3 regions of the Vreelandella hamiltonii genome follow, and region 1 is predicted to be linked to each of the others. Evidence: predicted binding sites of a transcription regulator. Region 1 holds the regulator's gene; each other region holds the start of a gene.
What was found. The regulator FNR, encoded in region 1, switches genes on or off when oxygen is low (the NO sensors DNR and NnrR bind a similar motif). The targets are predictions, from matches to a motif close to TTGATNTANATCAA.
Positions count from the first base shown of each region.

Region 2: the regulator FNR is predicted to act here: its motif matches at 3,114-3,127, upstream of cyoA (ubiquinol oxidase subunit II).
Region 3: the regulator FNR is predicted to act here: its motif matches at 2,245-2,258, upstream of frdA (fumarate reductase (quinol) flavoprotein subunit).

Region 1 covers NZ_BMXO01000002.1:144,992-150,581, reverse strand. The annotation lists gene IE061_RS04060 (heavy metal translocating P-type ATPase) at 1-923, shown strand, start outside; gene ccoS (cbb3-type cytochrome oxidase assembly protein CcoS) at 920-1,138, shown strand; gene IE061_RS04050 (sulfite exporter TauE/SafE family protein) at 1,135-1,833, shown strand; gene hemN (oxygen-independent coproporphyrinogen III oxidase) at 1,944-3,368, shown strand; gene fnr (fumarate/nitrate reduction transcriptional regulator Fnr) at 3,429-4,181, shown strand; gene ttcA (tRNA 2-thiocytidine(32) synthetase TtcA) at 4,168-5,079, opposite strand; gene IE061_RS04030 (3'-5' exonuclease family protein) at 5,195-5,590, opposite strand, start outside.
Region 2 covers NZ_BMXO01000001.1:368,788-374,377, reverse strand. The annotation lists gene IE061_RS01910 (NupC/NupG family nucleoside CNT transporter) at 1-1,144, opposite strand, end outside; gene IE061_RS01905 (outer membrane protein OmpK) at 1,179-2,024, opposite strand; gene IE061_RS01900 (DeoR/GlpR family DNA-binding transcription regulator) at 2,302-3,069, shown strand; gene cyoA (ubiquinol oxidase subunit II) at 3,336-4,397, shown strand; gene cyoB (cytochrome o ubiquinol oxidase subunit I) at 4,400-5,590, shown strand, end outside.
Region 3 covers NZ_BMXO01000007.1:133,091-138,680, reverse strand. The annotation lists gene menH (2-succinyl-6-hydroxy-2,4-cyclohexadiene-1-carboxylate synthase) at 1-609, shown strand, start outside; gene IE061_RS09295 (anion permease) at 649-2,118, opposite strand; gene frdA (fumarate reductase (quinol) flavoprotein subunit) at 2,382-4,169, shown strand; gene IE061_RS09285 (succinate dehydrogenase/fumarate reductase iron-sulfur subunit) at 4,166-4,900, shown strand; gene IE061_RS09280 (fumarate reductase subunit C) at 4,933-5,334, shown strand; gene frdD (fumarate reductase subunit FrdD) at 5,331-5,590, shown strand, end outside.

The sequences.
Region 1 (5,590 bases):
TCATCTTCGACAAGACCGGCACGCTGACCCGCGGTGAAATGCAGCTCACCCAGACCCAACCGCTGGGACATCACGATAGCGAGCATCTACGCGCCATTGCCGCCGCGCTGGAAGCCCACTCCGAGCATCCTATCGCCCGCGCCTTCCGCCCCTTCCGGGATGCCACGCTTCAGGCCCGACATGTGAAGAGCCATACCGGTAGCGGCCTCGAGGGTACTCTTGATGGTGCCGTCTGGCGGTTGGGCAAGCCCGACTTCGCCAGCCAGCAAAGCATCGCGGTGCCGGGCAGCGGACAGTGGCTGCTGCTGAGCGAAGATCACCAGCCGCGCGCCTGGTTCAAGCTGCATGACGGCATTCGGGAAGACGCCGCGCAAACCGTGGCGGCCCTGCAAGCACGCGGTCTGGCGGTGGAGCTGCTCTCCGGGGATACCCGGGAAGCCGTGGAAAGCCTGGCCGATCAGCTCAATATCGAGACCTGGCACGCGGGCCAGTCCCCCGAGGACAAGCTGAACCGGCTGCGCGAGCTGCAGACCCAGGGCGAACGGGTGGTGATGATTGGTGATGGCATCAACGATGTGCCCGTGCTGGCCGGGGCCGATGTCGCGATTGCCATGAACGGTGCCACCGACCTGGCGCGTACCCGCGCCGATGCAGTGCTGATGAGCCCACGCCTGATGCGCATCCACGATGCCGTGGATATTGCCCAGGCCACCCGCCGCATCATGCGTCAAAACATGATCTGGTCGGTATGCTACAACTTCTCGGCCTTGCCGCTGGCCGCCATGGGGCTCATTCCGCCCTGGCTGGCCGCCATCGGCATGTCGCTGAGTTCGCTGGTGGTGGTGGGCAACGCCCTGCGTCTATCGCGTTGGCGCAGCGCTCCACCCCCCAGCATCGCCCCCGCCACACCGGTGACTGCATGAGCATTCTGTACCTGTTGATTCCGCTATCGCTGATCCTGCTCGGCCTCGCGGTCTGGGCCTTCTTCTGGGCGGTGAAGCACGACCAGTTCGAAGACCTGGAAGGCCCTGCCCACCGCATCCTGTTCGATGACGACGACAACGACCTGACCCCCGAACAGCGCGCCGAGCGAAACAACAGGGCCAGGCCGCCTCGCGACCAAGAGCCCCCGCCATGAACCCGACCGGGCTGGACCTGCCGCCGCTGCTGGCGGCCTGGGTATTTGGCCTCATGGGCGGGGCACACTGCATCGGCATGTGTGGTGGTATCATGAGCGCCCTCACCTTCGCCGTGCCGCCCAGCATGCGCCACCCTGCTCGTCTGAGCGGGCTGCTGTTGAGCTACAACCTGGGGCGTATTCTCAGCTACATGGTGGCCGGTGCGCTGGTGGCCGCGCTGGGCACGCTGGTCTCGCTCTCCCCGGCCGCCCGAGTGGGCTTGCAGGTGGTGGCGGCGGTCATGCTGATTCTGATGGCGCTGTACATCGCCAACTGGTGGAAAGGCCTGCTCCGAGTCGAGGCCGCCGGGCGCTACCTGTGGCGCTATCTCGAACCTCTGGGCCGACGGTTGATGCCCGTCGTGCACCTGCCCCAGGCGTTTGCCCTGGGCGCCATCTGGGGCTGGCTACCCTGTGGGCTGGTGTACTCCATGCTGGCCTGGAGCCTGGCCACGGCCGACCCGCTGCAAGGCGCTTTGCTGATGGGCGCCTTCGGACTGGGCACGCTGCCCGCGCTGCTGGCCACCGGCCTGGCGGCTCGCCAGATGGGCCACCTCATTCGCCACCCCGCCACGCGTACCGTGGCTGCCTTGACCATCATCGGCTTTGCCCTGTGGCAACTTTGGTCGCTGCTGCCGACGGCGCATCACTCATAGCTTGATATAGCTCAACGCTTTGCCCGCTTCGATGCCTTAGCATGCAAGCATATGTCGGCCGGTGGCCCACCACCTGGCTACTTTGCCCTGTTACCACGGAGCGTCTCTTCATGCCCCTTGCCTCTGCTGCCACCGCAACTCCTCACCTCGCAGCGGCCGAGCCCCCTGCCTGGGACGAGGCCCTGCTGCGCCGTTACGATACCAGCGGCCCACGCTATACGTCCTACCCCACAGCACTCTCCTTTGACGCAGGCATCGGTGCCGACGACGTCACTGAAGCCCTGGCGCGCAGCAATGACAGCCAGCGGCCGCTCTCCCTGTACGTGCACGTGCCCTTTTGCCGCAAGATCTGCTTCTACTGCGCCTGCAACAAGATCGCCACCAAGAACACCCAGCTGGCCGAGCCCTACCTGTCGCGCCTCGATCGTGAAATGGTGTTGACCTCGCGCCACCTGGATACTCGGCGGCCCGTGCAACAGCTGCACTGGGGCGGTGGCACACCGACATTCCTGACCCTGGCGCAAATGAGCGACCTGATAGACAGGCTGGACGCGAGGTTTGGGCTCTCCAACGCTTCTGACCGCGATTACGCCATCGAGATCGACCCCCGCGAGGCGGATGTCTTCACCCTGCGCCACCTGCAGTCGCTGGGCTTCAATCGCCTCAGCCTGGGCGTCCAGGACCTGAACCCCAGGGTGCAGGCGGCCATCAACCGCGTGCAGCCCAAGGTCATGACCGAAACCCTGATGGACGAAGCGCATCGGCTGGGCTTTCGTTCCCTCAATCTGGATCTGATTTACGGGCTACCGTTTCAGACCGAGCAGAGCTTTGCCGACACGCTTGGCCAGGTCATCGACCTCAACCCGGCCCGCTTGTCGGTGTTCAATTACGCCCACATGCCCAGCCGCTTTGCCCCCCAGCGGCGCATCAGCGAAACAGACCTGCCCAGCGCCGACGAGAAGCTGGCGATCCTGCGCACCACCATCGAGATGCTCACTCAGGCAGGCTACGTGCATATCGGCATGGACCACTTTGCCCGCCCGGACGACAGCCTCGCCCAGGCCCAGCGCCAGGGCACTCTGCAGCGTAACTTCCAAGGCTACTCCAGCCACGCCCAGTGCGACCTGATTGGCCTGGGCGTTTCGGCCATTTCCCGTATCGATGATCTGTATGCCCAGAACCCCACCCAGCTGGCCGCTTATGAAGCGGCATTGGATGAAGGTCGGCTGGCAACCGTCAAAGGAGTACGTTTAAATAAGGACGACCTAATACGGAGAGACGTCATCGAGCGCCTGATGTGCGATATGGAAATTGACCTGGCCAGCGTTGGCCAACGTTGGCACATCGACGCGCCCGCCTACTTCGCCAGCGCGCTGGAGCGCCTGCAGCCCGCCGAGCGGGATGGCCTGCTGCAGCGCGAAGGGAACCGCCTGCGGGCAACACCGACCGGGCGGCTGCTGATTCGCCACCTGGCCATGGCGTTCGATGCGCGCCTGCCGGGGCAACCCTCCCAGCGTTACTCGAAGATCGTATAAACGGCACCTTGAGACATCCACCCCCTGACCCTATGATGGCTAATGAAAAGGGAGAACAACATGCCATATCCTGCCAGCCAACGACGTTCACTGCTGCAAGAGGCGCGCTGCCAGACCTGCAGCCTCAGCTCGCTGTGCCTACCGCTCGCCCTGGAGCTGGAGGATATGAGCCAGTTCGACGCCATCATCCGCCGCCGCGCACCGCTCAAGAAGGGCGAACCGCTGTTTCGCCAGGGCGATGCGTTCACCAGCGTCTATGCGGTACGTTCCGGCAGCCTGAAACAGGTGACCAGCGAAGGCAACGGCAACGATCAGTTGACCAACTTCTATCTGCCCAGCGAGCTGGTGGGGTTGGATGGTATCGATGAAGAGCAGTATCCCGGCAGCGTGATCGCCCTGGAAACCACCACGGTGTGCGAGATTCCTTTCGACCGCCTGGACACCCTATCGGAAGAGCTGCCGGAGCTGCGCGGCCAGCTTTACCGCAGCATGAGCAAAGAGCTGCGTGATGATCGGCGCATGATGCGCCTGCTATCGCGCAAGACCGCCGACCAGCGGCTGGCCAGCTTCCTGATTACCCTCTCTGATCGCTTCCGGAGACGCGGCTACTCGCCCTACAGCTTCCGGCTCTCCATGTCTCGCGCCGACATGGGGAACTACCTGGGGCTGGCCGTCGAAACCGTCAGCCGTATCCTGAGCCGCTTTCAGCAACAGAACGTAGTGGCCGTCTCGGGCCGAGAGGTCAATATTCTCGACCTGCAGCGGCTCATCACCCTGGCCGAAGAAGAGGAGCAGGCAATCAGCTCACGTTGAACGCCTGAATCCGCCCTTCCATCAGCGCCGCCTGTTTGGCTTCCAGCCCGACGAAGTCGAACAGCGCCCGGTCGGCCAACTGGGAAGGCGCTACATTGGTGACGGCCTTGAACATGCTCTCCAGCCGCCCCGGGTGCTTCTTGTCCCATTCGGCCAGCATGTCCTTGACGATCTGACGCTGCATATTGGGCTGCGACCCGCACAGGTTGCAGGGAATGATCGGAAACTCCATCAGCCGTGAGAACTCGGCAATGTCCGCTTCCTTGCAGTAGGCCAAGGGGCGGATCACGATGTTCTTGCCGTCGTCGGACAGCAGCTTGGGCGGCATGGCCTTCAGGGTTCCGCCAAAGAACATGTTGAGAAACAGCGTCTCGAGGATGTCTTCCCGGTGGTGGCCCAGGGCAATCTTGTTGGCGCCGATCTCCTCGGCAAACCCGTAGAGCGACCCGCGACGCAGTCGCGAGCAGAGCGCGCAGGTGGTCTTGCCTTCCGGGGTTTTCTCCTTCACCACCGAATAGGTATCCCGCTCCAGAATGTGGTACTCCACACCCAGCTGATCCAGGTAACGGGGCAGCACGTGCTCGGGAAAGCCCGGCTGTTTCTGGTCGAGGTTGACCGCCACCAGGGAAAAATTGACCGGCGCATTGCGCTGCAGATTGCGCAGGATTTCCAGCATGGTGTAGCTGTCCTTGCCGCCCGACAGGCATACCATGACCCGATCCCCCTCATCGATCATGTTGTAATCGATGATGGCGTTGCCCACTTCACGACGAAGACGCTTCTGCAACTTGTTGAATTCGCGCTTCTGTTTGGCATCCTGAAGTTCAGGCTGCTGTTCAGACGCCGCTTTGGTGGCACGCGTCGCCGAGGAGGGGTCGAAAAAATCAGGTGATAACATGGTCGTTGTACTGCCGATGGGTGAAGGAGCAGCGGCTATTCTACAAGACTCGCAGGCGCGACCCAATACAAACCCATCGTCGGCCTCTGGCCACACCGAGCGGCAGCGCGTCGGCTCACACCGTGAAAAGGCGCTCACTCTGCAGGCGTTGATAGAGCAGCGCCGCCGCCGTGGCCTCGCTATGCACCGAGGGCCAGGCCAGCGGCAGAGACCAGCATGACAGCGCTTCGTTGATGCTCGGGCCGACCTCCGCCTGGGGATGCAAACGGCGTAGCTGACGAGCGTGCAGCCTGGCCAGGTCGACCTGAGCATTGGGTAGCCCAAACCCCAGCGAGGCCTTGAACATCCGGCCAAGCGGCGCCAGCAGGGCATCCAACTGCCACCCCACCACGGGCCGATTACCGATAAACTCCGCCAGCGCTTCGATCCGAGCTCCCGAGTCAACTGACGAAGCCGGTGCGTCGTCTCGCTCCTGACGATGAGGCATCTGTTCGCCTTTCGTGGTCAGCGT
Region 2 (5,590 bases), on a different contig from region 1:
CACCGAGCAGAATGGCAATCGACGACAGGTTGGCAAAACCACACAAGGCAAATGACAGGATGGCCATGGTGTGAGGCGTCATCAATTGACCCGTGGCAGCCACCACCTGTTCCCCTTCAATGTAGGGAGCCAGGTTGATAAAGGCCACGAATTCGTTGACCACCAGCTTCTGGCCGATGAACGAGCCCGCCAGGGTGGCTTCTTCCCAGGGCACGCCCAGCAGGAAGGCCAGCGGGGCAAACAGCCAACCCAGAATCAGCTCCAGGCTCAATGCCTCGAAACCGAACCAGCCGCCCACGCCGCCCAGAATACCGTTGACCAGCGCGATCAAGCCGATGAAGGCCAGCAGCATGGCACCCACGTTGGCTGCCAGCATCAGGCCGGAAGTCGCGCCAGAAGCCGCTGCATCCAGCACGTTGGCGGGCTTGTCGTCCTGCTCTTTCAGCTCTTCATCGACCTTGGAAACGCTGTCGCTATCTTCCACGTTCTGGGTTTCCGGCATGATCAGCTTGGCGAACAGCAGGCCGCCAGGCGCCGCCATGAACGAGGCCGCCACCAGATACTCCATGGGAATGCCCAGCGCTGCGTAGCCCGCCAGAACGGAACCGGCTACCGATGCTAAGCCGCCACACATCACCGCAAATAGCTGCGAAGGGGTCATGCGGGCAATGAACGGACGTACCACCAGCGGTGCCTCGGTCTGGCCCACGAAGATGTTGGCCGTGGCCGAAAGCGACTCGGTGCGCGAGGTGCCCAGTGCTTTCTGCAATGCGCCACCCAGAATTCGGATGACCCACTGCATGATGCCGACATAGTAGAGCACGGCAATCAGCGAGGAGAAAAAGATGATGACCGGCAGGACTTTGATGGCGAAGACGAAGCCGACATTGTCCACGTCAGCCAGCCCGCCAAACAAAAAGCCGATACCGTCATTGGCGTAGACCAGCACCTGGCTGACGCCTGCCGAAATGGCCTGCAGAACGGCCTGGCCAAACGGTACGTAGAGCACGAACGCACCGATACCCGCCTGGATCGCGAAGGCACCCAGCACGGTACGCAGCCGAATCGCCTTGCGGTCATAGGAGAAAACAAGCGCAATGGCCACCAGAGTGACCATGCCAACCAGGCTCATGATGAGGGTCATGGGAGTACCTTCGGAGCGTGAGAAGTGGGAGCGATTACAGCAAGTTTAGCTTGACTGAGTAAATCATCGCGTTCTGATAGGCGTCGGGTGTACCCAGCTTGTTCTCTGAGTAGCGATACTGCACGCCGGTGGTGATCAAGTCAGACGGGTGCCACCAAAGGCTCAATGCGCCGTTGGTCCCCACGCTCCCTGCGGTACCGTTGACGTAGTTCTGGGAAAGGTAGTCGCTGTCGCGACCGAAGGTCTGCTCGTGCCAGTTGGTCACACTGAAGTTCTGGTCCAGCGCGGTGAAGTCATAGCCCGCGACCCAGCCAGCCATGTAGCCGTTCATGCCCGTGTAGCCATCACTCTGAACCCTGGCGGCACCGATGAAGGGCTTGAACCACAGGCCGTTGGCGAACGTCGTGCGGTAGCCCAGGCCGAGAATCTGGTCCTGCTCGCGGCCATTGAAGCCGTAGTCGCGGAAATCGTACAGGTGGGCGTAAATCGACAGCGGGCTGTCGCCCAGGTAGATGTGCGACGTCACTTTACCGGCGGTGCGGAAATTGTCTTTACCACCGCTGGCTTGGTCGAACTGGTCGTTGGTGGGGTTCTCGAAATCGAAGAAGCCGTAGAACTCGCCCCAACTAAAGCCGACGCCGCCTTCGATTTCAACAAACGTGAAGTCGCTTTTCGCGGCATTGCTAGCCGTGCGCGCTTCGGTGCCGTTGGACCAGTCCAGGTAGTTCAGGGAAACGTTGGCAAATGACCAGTGCGGGGTCATTGGGCCACTCGCTGCGTCATTGGCAACGGCCGGGGCTGCGGCCAGCGCACCAGCCAGGAAAACGCCAGCGCCAAGCGTGACGAGCGAAGAAACGTAAGAGGGGGATAAAGCGGTCATGAAAGCCTCAACAAAGGTTATTACGGTGCCACGAGAGGTGGCATACCGACGTTGTGGGTCGTGCGGGCTGGCGTTGATGTTAAAATTATAACATCGAGTGTTATTTTTTTAACGTTGATTTGCAAGTATTGTCACATCAACGCTGCCAGGGTGTTTCATGCGCCTCATGGCGGCACACAGAGTGTCGGGGGAGTGGAAATTCGCGGGGCGCTGGCTCAGCATAAGCGTTACCTGAGCGCTGAAACCCGATAACAAGATGAATCACAAGGAGATGCCTGTGAATGACCGGAGTGCCCAGCGCCTGGCCATGCTGCAAGAAGCCCTGGCAAGCGGGGGAACCTTGCACCTGCGCGATGCCGCCGAGCTGTGCGGAGTGTCGGAAATGACCATTCGCCGAGACCTCGCCACGCAGCCATCTCCCTTGAGCCTGCTGGGGGGACGGCTGGTGATGGCCAGCTACCCCGGCGTGACGCCGGTCTACGACCTCACCGAGCAGCAGGCCAGCCACTACCATGTCAAACATCGCCTGTGCCAGCGTGCCGCCAGTTTCATCGACGAAGGCGACACGCTGTTCATCGACTGTGGCTCCACGCTGATTCCCCTGCTGAGCCAGCTCAGCCACTTCCGCGAGCTGACCGTGGTGACCTACGCGCTGAACGTGGCCAACACGGTCGCCGCGTTGCCCAACGTGCGGCTGGTGCTGCTGGGGGGGCTGTTTCACGCCTCGTCGCAATCCTTCGGCAGCGACGGCATGCGGGACGCCATCGAACGCCTGGGCATCAACAAGGCGCTGATTTCAGCGGCAGGGGTAGACTGCGAACGTGGAGTGAGCTGTTTTCACTTCCATGAAGTAGCCCCGAAGCAAGCGGCGATTGCTACCGCCATGCAGCGGTTGCTGGTGGTCGATGCCAGCAAGTTCGGCATCGTGCGGCCCGCCTATTTTGCCTCGCTGGCCGATTTCGACGTGGTGATCACCGACGACGAACGCGCCCCTGGCCTGCTGGAAAACCATCCCGCCAGCTCCCTCAGCATCAGCGTTGCCTAACACATTTGGCCGCACCTGGGGTGCGGCAAAGCGCCTCTTTCTGATTGACGGAGATCAATAGAAAATACTTTAGTCTTAATTTATACACGCAACGTGTGGTTAAGACTCGCTACCTACCCCTCCCGGTAGCGCATACCTTTCCCGGAGCATGTCAACCCTCGACGGTTTTGGGAAATGTATGGGGTAATAGTTAGCTTGCTACTTAGCTGGCTAGTTAGCCAGCCAGCAGCAGGCTGTATCAGCCACTCTCTCACGAGACTACACCCATGCAATTACCTACCCTTTGGCGCAGACGAGGCATTCTTGTGCTCGTTGTGCTGTGCCTGCTGTTGGCGGGCTGCAGTTCTGCATTGCTGGACCCAAAGGGGCAGATTGGCGTCGAGCAGCGCTCGCTGATTCTGACCTCCTTTGGGCTGATGCTGATTGTGGTGATCCCGGTGATCGTCATGACGCTGCTGTTTGGCTGGCGTTACCGGCGCAGCAACAGCGTTGCCAAGTACCTGCCTGACTGGGCCCACTCCAATGCCATCGAGGCAGCGGTGTGGAGCGTGCCTTGCGTGATCATCGCCGTTCTCGCCTTTCTTACCTGGAAAACCTCGCACTCCCTTGACCCCCATAAACCCATCGAAAGCAGCGTAGCGCCCATGGAAATACAGGCGGTGGCGCTGGACTGGAAATGGCTGTTCATCTACCCCGAGCAGGGCATTGCCAGTGTCAATGAAGTGGCTTTCCCGGTGGATACGCCGGTGCGCTTCAGGGTCAGCTCTGGTTCGGTGATGAATGCGTTCTTCATTCCCCACCTGGGTAGCCAGATTTACGCCATGGCGGGCATGGACAACGACGTGCACCTGATCGCCGATGAAGTGGGCGTCTACCCAGGCCGTTCCACCAATTACAGCGGAGCCGGTTTCTCCGGCATGACCTTCGACGCCCACGTGACCTCGCCAGCCGACTTCGATGCCTGGGTGGCCAACGTGCGTGAAGCAGGTCAGACCCTGACCTACCCCGAGGGCTACAACGCCCTGGCGGCCCCCAGTGAATACCACCCGGTCGAACACTACTCGGCAGTGGCACCCGCCCTGTACGAAACGATTCTGACCAGCTTCCACGGGGGTGGTGAAGGCCACGGCGGCCATGGTGGCCACAGTGACCATGCGGCACATAGCGACGCCGTAGGTGAAGCCCACGACAGCCATGGCGAAAGCGGTGAACTCGAGAGTGCCCAGGTGGCCTCCCATCACGCTGCCTATGGCCACGTTACCAATCAGCACGCTAGCGATGAGCACGCCATGGGCGGCCATCCTGACAGCGTAGAAGCCGGGGGTTGAACATGTTTGGAAAATTGACGCTCGACGCCATTCCGTATCACGAACCGATCATCATGGTCGTGGCGGCGTTCATGGCGATTGGCGGTGCGGCGCTGCTTGGCGCGCTCACCTATTACCGCAAGTGGGGCTGGCTGTGGAACGAGTGGTTTACCTCCGTCGACCACAAGAAGCTCGGTATCATGTATTTTGTGGTGGCCCTGGTCATGCTGCTGCGTGGCTTTGCCGATGCCATCATGATGCGTACCCAACTGGCCATGGCGGCCGGGGGTGCCGCAGGTTATCTCCCTCCTGAACATTACGATCAGATCTTTACCGCCCACGGCGTGATCATGATCTTCTTCGTTGCGATGCCCATGGTCATCGGCCTGATGAACCTGGTGGTGCCACTCCAGATCGGCGCCCGCGACGTGGCTTTTCCGTTTCTCAACAACTTGAGCTTCTGGCTGTTTGCGGTCTCTGCGGTGCTGGTGAACATCTCACTGGTGGTGGGGGAGTTCGCCAAGACCGGCTGGCTCGCGTATGCGCCTTTATCGGGGATAGAGTTCAGCCCTGGGGTGGGGGTCGATTACTGGATATGGGCCTTGCAGATATCAGGGATAGGCACGACGCTCACCGGTATCAACTTCTTCGTCACGATCCTGAAAATGCGCACCAAAGGCATGACGCTGTTCCGCATGCCGATCTTCACCTGGACATCTCTGTGCGCCAATATCCTGATCATTGCCTCGTTTCCCATTTTGACCGCGACCATTGCCCTGCTGACGCTGGATCGCTACTTCGGCATGCACTTCTTCACCAATGACTTTGGCGGCAACATGATGATGTACGTCAACCTCATCTGGGCCTGGGGCCACCCGGAAGTGTACATTCTGATCCTGCCCGCCTTTGGCGTGTTCTCGGAAGTCATCGCGACCTTCGCCCGTAAGCGCCTGTTCGGTTACAAGACCATGGTGTGGGCCACCGTGGCCATCACGCTGCTGTCGTTCATCGTCTGGTTGCACCACTTCTTCACCATGGGTGCCGGAGCCAACGTCAACGCCTTCTTCGGCATCATGACCATGGTCATCGCCATCCCCACCGGGGTGAAAGTGTTCAACTGGCTGTTCACCATCTTCCGTGGCAGCCTGGAGCTGACCTCGCCGGTGCTATGGACCCTGGGGTTCATCATCACCTTTACCCTGGGCGGCATGACC
Region 3 (5,590 bases), on a different contig from region 1:
GCGGATTTTCATGACTGGCTCAGTGGCACGCTGGCCGAGGCGGGCGTGGGGCGTTATGGCCTGCTGGGCTACTCCCTGGGTGGCCGGCTGGCGCTCTATCATGCCAGCCAACGGCCCGCCGGTCTGGAGGCGCTGTGGCTGGAGAGCGCGCACCCCGGGCTGGCTGCGCCAGAGCGGGAAGCGCGCCGCGCCCACGATGAGCACTGGGCGCAGCGTTTTGAACAGTCGCCGCTGGCCGACGTGCTGACAGCATGGTACCAGCAGCCGGTGTTTGCCGATTTGACGCCAGCACAGCGCCAGCGTCAGATTCAGCGCCGGTTGGCCAACCATGGCCCCGCCGTGGCGCACATGCTGCGGGCCACCTCGCTGGGTCGGCAGCCCTCTCTCTGGCAGTGGCTGGCCGAGACCGACCTGCCGGTGGGCTATTTCTCCGGCCTGCGGGACCATAAGTTCAACACCCTGGCCAATCGCCTGACGCAGCACGCGCCGCGCCTGCGCCACTGGGCGCTGCCGGGCGGCCATAACCTGCACGTGGAACACCCCAAGGCCATGGCAGGGCACTTGTCACAGCAACTGGCACAGCACTTGGCACAAATGCTGCCGCGCTGAGGCGCGGCAAGCGTATGGTGCACTGAGTCAGTACATGGCTCACTGAATCAGCAGTAGCCAGGGCAGACCAATGGCCAGCCAGGCCACCAGGAACAGCAGCCCGAAGATGGCCCCCAGGCGCCAGTACAGCGCGCTGGGCAAGTAGCCGCTACCGTAATACACCGGGCTGGGGCCGGTGCCATAAGGGGTCAGGATGCCCATGAAGCCCAGGGTGGGCAGTAACAGCAGAATGAACAGCTGCATGTCCAGCCCGGCAATGCCTGAAGCTGCCGCCAGCATGACCGGCAGCAGGGCGGTTACGTGGGCGGTGACGCTGGCGAAGAAGTAGTGCAGAACATAGAAGATGACCACCAGGGCGACCATGGCCAGCAGCGGGTCGAAGTGACTGATTTGCCCACCCACCACGTTACCGAACCAGCCCACGAAGCCCACCTGGCTCAAGCCACCCGCCAGAGCCACCAGGGTGGCAAACCACACGAAGGTGTTCCAGGCGGCGCGGTTGTCGAGAATGTCGTTCCAGCTCACCATGCCGGTCAGCAGCATGCCGCAGATGACCACCAGTCCCACCAGCGACGCCGATACCCGGTCACCAGCGAAGATCCACAGCAGTAGCGCGGTGACCACCATGATGACCAGCACGATTTCGTGGCGGGTCAGCGGGCCCAGGTTCTGCAGTTCCCCTTTCGCCCAGTCGGAGATTTCATGCCCGGCCTTTACCTCCGGGGCGCACAGCCAGTAGCACAGCAGCGGCACCAACAGCAGCAGAAGGACTCCCACCGGCACCACCGCCATGAACCACTGCCCCCAACTGATATGGATGCCCGTGGCGCTTTCGGTGAGCGCGATGGCCAGTAGGTTCGGCGCCAGGGCGGTGAGAAACATCGAGCTGGTCACGCAGGTGGCCGCAATGGCGGTCCACATCAGGAAGCTGCCCATACGCTTCATGCTGGGGTCGTTGGGGTGTGAGTCGTACAGCGGCGGCAGGTTACGAATGACCGGATAGATGGTGCCTGCGCTGCGCGCCGTATTGGAGGGCGTAAAGGGGGCCAGAATGCCATCGGCGATCATCACCGCGTAGCCCAGGGTCAGCGTGCGCTTGCCCATGGCGTGCACCAGCCACAGCGAGATCCGCCGCCCCAGCCCGGTCTTTTCATACCCCAGGGCAAACATGAAGGCACCGAAAATCAGCCAGACGGTGGCGTTGGTGAACCCCGAGACCGCCCAGGCGAAGGCCTGGTTGGCGGCGTTGAAGCCGTCGTTGGCCAGCTGCTCCGGGGAAAACAGCACCCAGCGGGAAAGCAGCGCCACCAGGGTAACGCCGACCAGCCCGATGACCGCGCCGGGCAGGGGTTCCAGAATCAGGCCGACCACGCAGCCTAAAAAGATGGCAAAGAAGTACCAAGCATGGGGTGGTAGCCCGGTCGGGGTAGGCAGCAGGGCGATCACCAGCGTGGTGGCCAGTGGCGCGAGCAGCGGCCAGCGAGAGCGGAGCGAAGCGCTGAGGTTCATGGCGACCTCTCGATAAGTTATCGGCAAGCCGTAGCGCCTTGCCTGAGTGAGCACAGCAGAGATGAGGTTCAGCGTGGTGTTTCACGGGTGTCAGGGAAAGCATAGGCAAGGCAAGTCGCGGTTTATTTGATCTATATCAATCATGCTTTAGATCAAGGCCGAGGGCCTGCCGGGCTGTGATAACGTCGCTTCATCAGCAGGGCGGCAGGCCGTGCGCAGGCCGGAATCGCGTCATGAGAAGTGCAGCCGCACAAGGGGGTGCCATGCAGCAGCAGGATGTGGATATCGTCATCGTCGGCGGTGGGGGCGCGGGCCTGCGGGCCGCCATCGCGGCCGCCGAGCAGGCCAAACAGGGCGGTCACGCGCAGCGCATTGCGCTGGTGTCCAAGGTGTATCCCATGCGTTCCCACACAGTGGCCGCCGAGGGGGGCGCAGCCGCGGTGACCAGCGACGAGGACTCGTTTCAGGCGCACTTCGACGACACGGTTTCCGGGGGCGACTGGCTGGTGGAGCAGGGCGTGGTGGACTACTTCGTGCGCCACGCCTACCAGGAACTGGTGCAGATGGAGCGCTGGGGATGCCCCTGGAGCCGCCAGCCCGATGGCCGCATACAGGTGCGCCGCTTTGGTGGCATGAAAACGGCGCGCACCTGGTTTGCTGCCGACAAGACCGGCTTCCATATGCTGCACACGCTGTTTCAGACCTCGCTGAAATACCCCGAGATCGAACGCTTCGACGAGTACTTCGTACTGGACCTGGCCGTGCACGAAGGGGCCGTGGTGGGCGTCATTGCTCTGCAGGTCGCCACGGGCGAGCTGCTGCTGTTGCGTGCCAAGGCAGTGGTGTTGGCCACCGGCGGGGCCGGGCGGCTGTTTCGCTTCAACACCAATGCGGGCATCGTCACCGGTGACGGCATGGCCATGGCCTACCGCCACGGCGTGGCGCTGCGCGACATGGAGTTCGTGCAGTACCACCCCACCGGCCTGCCCGGCTCGGGCATCCTGATCACCGAAGCATGCCGGGGGGAAGGCGGTATTCTGCTCAACAAGGAGGGGTACCGCTACCTCCAGGACTACGGCCTAGGGCCGGAAACACCCCTGGGCAAGCCGGAAAACAAGTACATGGAGCTGGGCCCTCGAGACAAGCTTTCCCAGGCGTTCTGGCAGGAGCAGCAGGCCGGGCGCACCGGCAAGTTTGGCGACAGCGACGTGGTCTATCTCGACCTTCGCCACCTGGGCGCCGACTATCTGCATGAGCGCCTGCCGTTCATCTGCGAGCTGGCCAAATCCTATATCAATGTCGACCCCGTCAAGGAGCCGATCCCGATTCGGCCTGCGGTGCACTACACCATGGGCGGCATCGAAACCGATCCCCAGTGCGAGACGACCATTGCGGGCCTGTACGCCGCCGGGGAGTGTGCATCGGTAGGCCTGCATGGGGCCAACCGGCTGGGCTCCAACTCGCTGACCGAGCTGCTGGTCTTTGGCCGCTTGGCCGGGGAGCAGGCCAGCCAGCGGGCCGTTCGCACCGACTGGGTGGCGCTGCCGGTCTTGCAGGCGCAGGCCCAGCGGCAGCAGGCGCGGCTGGCCACGCTCTGCGATGGCCAGGGCAGCGGTGAATCCTGGGTGACGCTCAAGCACGCCATGGTGCAGGCCATGGAGAGCGGCTGCGGCATTTACCGCACCGAAGCAGGCATGCAGCAGGCGTTGGACACCCTTCGCCAGCTGCGCCAGCGCTATGCCCAAGTGCGGGTCAGTGACACCAGCAAGATCTTCAATACCGAGCTGCTGGAGTGCCTGGAGTTTGGCTACGGGCTGGAGATTGCCGAGGCGTCGTGCCTGGCCGCGTTGGAGCGTCGCGAATCCCGGGGAGCCCACCAGCGTCTGGACGAGGGCCTGCAGGCCCGTGACGACGTGGGCTATCTCAAGCATAGCCAGGTGTTTTACCAGGGTGATGCGCCCGCCGAGCTGCGCTGGCAGGCGGTGGATACCCGCTTTTCGGCCCCGGCCGCGCGGGTTTACGGGGATGCGGCCAAGGGAGGCAAGGCATGAACAAGCACATCAGCATCAAGCGTTACCTGCCCGACAGTGCAGCGGAACCCTACTGGCAAACCTACGACGTTGCGGTGGAGGACAGCACCTCGCTTCTCGACGCGTTGAACCATATCAAGGAGCAGCAGGACAGCACGCTGAGCTACCGCTGGTCTTGCCGAATGGCGATTTGTGGCTCCTGCGGTGTCATGGTCAACGGCATTCCCAGGCTGGGCTGTAAAACCTTCCTGCGCGACTACCCTGACGAGATTCGTATCGAACCGCTGGCGCACTTCCCCGTGCAGCGGGACCTGGTCGTGGACATGGCGCTGTTCCTGGAGCATCTGGCGGCGGTGAAGCCTTACCTGATCGAACAGGACCCGGTGCAGACCTTCGACCCCGGCCAGGCTCAGCCCCATGTGCAAACGCCTGAACAGCTGGCGCGCTATCGGCAGTTTGCCAACTGCATCAACTGTGGCCTGTGCTATTCGGCGTGCCCGCAGTTTGGCTTGAACCCGGAGTTTCTGGGGCCTGCGGCGCTGACCCTGGCACACCGTTACAACCTGGACAGCCGGGACCAGGGCAAACGCCAACGCATGGCGCAGCTCAACCGCCATGATGGTGTCTGGAGCTGTACCTTCGTGGGCTTCTGCTCGCAGGTATGCCCCAAGCACGTCGACCCGGCCGCTGCGGTCAATCAGGGCAAGGTCGAGGCCGCCAAACATACGCTGATCGCGCTGTTCAAGGGCTGATTGGCCAGAACGAACCGTCGGGAGAGTGCCTCATGGAAAAAGCATCATCACAACGGCTGCCGCCCTTGAAGCGCAACTGGTGGCTGAAGCACGGTTTCTTCAAGCGCTATATGCTGCGCGAAGCCACGGTGGTGCCGCTGGTGTTTTTCATTCTCTGCCTGTTGGCAGGGGTGTTCGCGCTGTTGCAGGGCCCGGCGAGCTGGCAGGGCTGGGTGGCCTTCATGGGCTCGCCGCTGGTGCTGCTGCTGAATGCGCTGGCGCTGGTGGCCAGCCTCTATCACGCGGCCACCTTCTTCGTGCTGTTTCCTCGGGTCATGCCGCTGCGCGTGGCGGGGCGCAGCGTGCCCGCTGGTGCCATCGTTGCTGGCCAGTGGGCGGGGGTCGTGGCAGTGGCGGTCGTGTTGTTCTGGCTCTTGGGGAGGGGCGGCGCATGAAAACCTCACATCAAAAAGCACCCCTGGGTCAGCCTCGGCAAGCCTATGACGAACCCCTGTGGTGGGGGCTGTTCAGTGCCGGGGGCGTCTGTTTTGCCGTGGTCTTGCCTGCGGTGATTCTGTTCATCGGGCTATTGCTGCCGTTGGGCCTGCTGCCCGCCGAGGCGCTTGGCCACGAGCGGGCCTCCCGCCTGCTGTTCAGCCTGCCCGGCGTGCTGTTCATCGGCGCCGCCGTGTGCTTGCCGCTGTTTCATGC